DNA from 2 places in the Corynebacterium cystitidis genome. Region 1 is predicted to be linked to the other one. Evidence: predicted binding sites of a transcription regulator. Region 1 holds the regulator's gene; the other holds the start of a gene.
The links. Region 1 encodes LexA, which represses DNA repair genes until DNA is damaged. Its sites were predicted from a motif close to CGAACANNTGTTCG; they were not measured.

Region 1 (2,408 bases):
ATGCTCTCCGTGTGGCTAATTCGGCGAAAATGGTAGTAAGTGATGTGAAGCACAAGAGTTATTAAACACAATTATGCCCGACTGTTTCCGGTCGGGCAAGGTGGAGTTGGGAAAAGCCTTGAAATGTGTCCGATTTAACGCAGTTTTTAGTCCGCTAAGATGACTTCCACACCACGTTCACGAAGCTCGCTGATAAACGACTCTGGCGCATCAGCGTCCGTCACAATCACATCCACCTGGTCCAGCGAAGCGAAGCTGACAAGATAGTCATTGCCCAGCTTGGTGGAATCACACAGCACCACCACTTGTCGAGCATTTGTCACCATGGATGACTTCACAGCAGCTTCCTGGGCATCAGCAGTGGAAAGTCCATGGTCGATGGTCAGTGCATTGGTGCCAATAAACGCAACTTCCGCGCGCATGAGAGCTAGCGTGCGCAGTGCAGTGTCGCCGACTACTGCTTGCGTGATTGCACGCACGCTCCCGCCAAGTAATTGGACATTGTCGAGTCCTGCCCCGGAAAGCTCTAGCGCAATGGGGAGCGAATTAGTCACGATCGACCAGGTCTTTGCCCCCGGATGTTCCGTAATGAGATCGGCCAACCCATTAATTGTGGTACCTGCGTCAAGAAAAATTCCGCCGCCGTTAGTGGGGAGATATTTCATTGCTTCGCGTGCGATTGCGGATTTGGCAGTAGGTGAGGACCGGAATCGTGTATCCAAAGGAAATTCAGTAGTGAGAAAGGATTGGCTGGCTACTGCGCCACCGTGGACACGGTGAACAAAACCATCGCGATCGAGCACTGCCAAGTCTCGACGGATTGTTTCCGCAGTGACCTCAAACTTCTGTGCCAGCTCTGTGACGTTCACGCGGCCTTCAACTGCAGTGAGTGAAGCAATCTGTCGACGACGTTCCTCTGCGTACATGGGACCTCCGAGTGCACAACGGACTAAATAAAGAAAAAGGGTCTTTATCCAGTATTCCAAAATACAGGTGTCCGAGTGTGTGAGTTGATGTCTGGTCGCCCCCGTCAGGGTGTAGAAACAAAAAGAGAGCGCCCCGCACTCAGATTTGATCGGGGCGCATTCGGGGTTGGGCTTAGAGAGTGCGCATTACCGATACCACTCGACCCATGATTTGTGCCTCATCACCCCTGATAGGGGCGAATGCATCATTATGTGGCAGCAGCCAGACACCCGTTGAATCGCGGTGGAACTCCTTCACGGTGGCTTCGTCGTCAAGCAGTGCTGCAACGAAGTCGCCTTCCTCAGCAACAGGTTGTGCTTTCACGATAACCCAGTCGCCATCCAGGATTCCAGCATCGCGCATCGACTCGCCAACCACCTGAAGCATATAGAGTTCTCCGTCTCCAACGATATCGGCTGGCATCGGATAGTACTCGTCGATGTGTTGCTCGGCGAGGATTGGGTTACCCGCAGCGATTTGACCAACAACTGGGACATAGCTGGTCTGCACCGAGTTTTCAGGGACTGGCTTGGGTTCTTGTGGCTTGTCTTTCTTCTTGGATAGCGGCGCATTAGGCAGGTGACGCAAGTCTACGGCGCGTGGCTTATTCGGATCGCGCCGCAAGAAGCCCTTCTTTTCAAGTTCCTTGAGCTGGTAGGCGACGGATGAAGTCGACTGTAGGCCGGCTGCATCGCCAATCTCTCGGATGCTTGGTGGATAGCCACGCAGGACAACGGCATCTTGTATTACATCGAGGATGCGCTTTTGACGTGCGGACAATGTTGCGGGATCTGGCTGTTTCGAATCTGACTTTTTGTGGGCCATAGTTGCTCCTGATTGTTTTGAGAGATTTCACCTCAGTGGTCCCGGGAAGGCGTTCCGGGAAATTTCGCTACTACATGTGTACCACGAAACTGCAAGTTTGTTCGAGACAGCAAGCCAACTATGGACAAAGTTTTTCTCGCGTGCTATAAATCGAACATAAGAGCTAATTCGAACAAGTTAGCGATAGCAGTGTTCGAATCTGTCGAATGCGCTTTGTATGATAGCGAAGCAAAGAAAGGGCACACATTATGACACTCAAGGAAATGAACATTCATCACGTCCAACTCGGTCAACATACCTCCTCTCCGGTTGTCCCTCCGGCGGCGGTTTGGGACCTTAACACGCGTGTTCAAAGTATGCTTCAGGCCGAACATGTTCGAACTTTGCGTGGAAATTATCGAACGCGTAGTCGTTCAATTCCAGAGCGGTCGACGCAGGAATATTTTGCGGAAGTACCACTCGAAAATCGCCGCGGATTAGTTCGGTCTCTCGTTTTAGGGGTTTTCATGGGATTTAGCATGATCGTAGGGGCAGCAGTTGGTGGGGTTTTTGCTGATTCGCCTTCCCACAGTCAAGGGCCAGTGGATTATACTGCCGAGATCCAGAGTGTCGACCGT
Region 2 (2,408 bases), 1.0 Mb from region 1:
GATTACGCCCAAGATTCGCCGGGCTCAACGGTGAGTGTTACCCCGTCGAGAGCTCGCACTCCTCCGTCGAAGACTTTGGTGATGTTACGGAATTCAATCCGCGTGCCGGTAGAAGCCACTACTTGTAGTCCTCCTCAAGGCGGGCCAGCACGTCGTTGAGTTCGCCCTTGTCGCGGGAGACTTCAACTGCGGTGCCTTCGGAGTCCTCTGCAACTGCCTCCATGACCTCGGGGGAGTGCCACAGCTCGACCAGCTTGTTCAGGGTGGGGTCATCGACATCTTCTGCACGCGATGCAAATACGTTGATATAAGGCTCGGCCTCAGTGGAGTTCGGGTCATCCTCGAACACTGCGTCTTCTGGGGAGATTCCGGCGCGGCCCAGCCAGGAGTTATTGATAATGGCTGGCTTGCCTTCACCGTAGACGGTTGGAGTCTGCGCAGCATCAATTGGGGCGACGGTGACCTTGGACGCTTCAGTGTCAATGTCTGCAGGGGTGGGGTCGAGTAGGCCTTCTTCCTTTAGGGTGACCAGGCCTGCCTGGACCAGCACGTTGATGGCGCGGCCCTGGTTGGATGGGTCGTTGGGGATTGCTACTTCTTCACCTTCGATGCCATCAAGTGAGTTGTGGTCTTTCCAGAACAGGGCTAGCGGGTAGATCTCGGTGGAGCCGACAACCTTCAGGTCTTGCCCGGCACCTACGTTGTATTCGGCGAGGTACTTGATGTGCTGGAACTTGTTGACATCGATCTCGCCCTGGGCCAGTGCCTCGTTAACTGGCGAGTAGTCAGAGAATTGTTCGATTTTTAGTTCAATGCCTTCTTCTGCAGCGAGGTCGGCGAAGACGGACCACGCCTTTTGGTCCGAGTCGGTGGTGCCGATGCTGATGACGGTGTTCTCGCCCTCAGCCTGAGTGGACGATTCGTTGCCGCACGCGACTAGGCCGGTTGCCGAGATTGCGAGTGCGGTGGTTGCTGCAAGAATTCGGTTCAAACGCATGAGGGAGTCTTCCTTTGTAGTTGGTGAAAAAACTATTGGGGCATAACCTAGCACTTAGTGGACCGCTTAGTCTACTTGACCCCTCGAGTCACTCCACATCCCATTATGGCACATATGTTCGAATGGTGCTAGGGTTGGGCTTGTGAGATTTGATTGCGGAGCACCCTTATCCTGGTCGCGGCTCGAACGTATTTTGTCGGGGCGTCCCACACCTACGCCAATCTCGGTGGAGCATTGTGTGCGTGACGACGAGGCTCCTGCCGGGTATTCCACAGTTCCTTTCGCTGAGCTTCATGGGCAATCAAGCTACAATTTCTTGAGCGGCGCTAGTGAACCGGAGCAATGCGTCGATCGGGCGGTGGAACTGGGGCTTGAGGCTATTTCCCTGCTGGATAGAGACGGTTTCTACGGGGCGGTGAAGACTGCAGAAGCGGCTGCCAGCCGTGGCCTGGCTACGGTATTTGGCGCGGAGCTGACGCTGGGGGACCGTGTCTTGGCGGTGTTGGCGCGCGGGCCGGACGGGTACAAAAACCTTTCGCACCTGATGGCGGATGCGCACATGGTCACCCGCGAGAAAAATGAGGTGGCCTACCCTCCTTTGGAGTTGATTGCAAAGCAGCTTGAAGGGCAGTGCTATGTGCTGGCAGACCACCAGTGGGCAGGCGATATCGATCACATGGTCGATATATTTGGGGTAGACCGAGTGGTTTTGGAATATCAAGTGACCATGACTCCCGAGGACGCTGATAATCACGCCCGTCTAGACGAGTTTCCCCACTTGAAGGGAATTGTGAGTGCTGTGCCTGGTGCCGCCACGCGAAACGGGGCTCGGTTGGCAGCGGCGAAGCGGGCCTTGGCGCGTCGTGAAGCTCTCGAACAGGCCCAGGGTTTTGTCCACCCGATGGGCGCGGGTTGGATGCGTTCGGGTGAGCAGATGGCACGCCTCGCACCTGGCCGGGCCCGTGAGATCGCTACCACAGTGGAGTTGGCGCGCGAGTGTGCTTTCACGCTGAACGTGGTGGCACCGAACTTGCCGGATGCGGGAACGATCGAGGACCTTGCCCGCCTGACGTGGCAGCGTGCCACGGTGCGTTATGCCTCGCGCCCGGCTGATGTGCAGCAAAAGGCGTGGGCACAGATCCGCTACGAGTTGGGCGTGATTGAAAAGCTGGGCTTTCCCGGATATTTCCTGATCGTGAATGATCTGGTGGATTTTTGTCGCGAGTCGAATATTTTGTGCCAGGGGCGTGGCTCGGCAGCAAATTCGGCGGTGTGCTTCGCCCTGGGCATCACAAATGTGGAGCCGGTCAGCGCCGGCCTGCTTTTTGAGCGTTTCCTCTCGCCGGGCCGGGATGGCCCTCCCGATATTGATATTGATATCGAGTCCGGTCGCCGTGAGGAGGTCATCCAG

Region 2: CKV99_RS09350 (error-prone DNA polymerase) is a predicted target of LexA. The motif match lies at 1,105-1,118, and genes of this name have one in related genera.

What each region holds. Positions count from the first base shown of each region.
Region 1 is NZ_LT906473.1:942,166-944,573, forward strand. It holds gene CKV99_RS04455 (DeoR/GlpR family DNA-binding transcription regulator) at 147-926, opposite strand; gene lexA (transcriptional repressor LexA) at 1,099-1,791, opposite strand.
Region 2 is NZ_LT906473.1:1,989,155-1,991,562, reverse strand. It holds gene CKV99_RS09360 (methionine ABC transporter ATP-binding protein) at 1-12, opposite strand, end outside; gene CKV99_RS09355 (MetQ/NlpA family ABC transporter substrate-binding protein) at 119-997, opposite strand; gene CKV99_RS09350 (error-prone DNA polymerase) at 1,140-2,408, shown strand, end outside.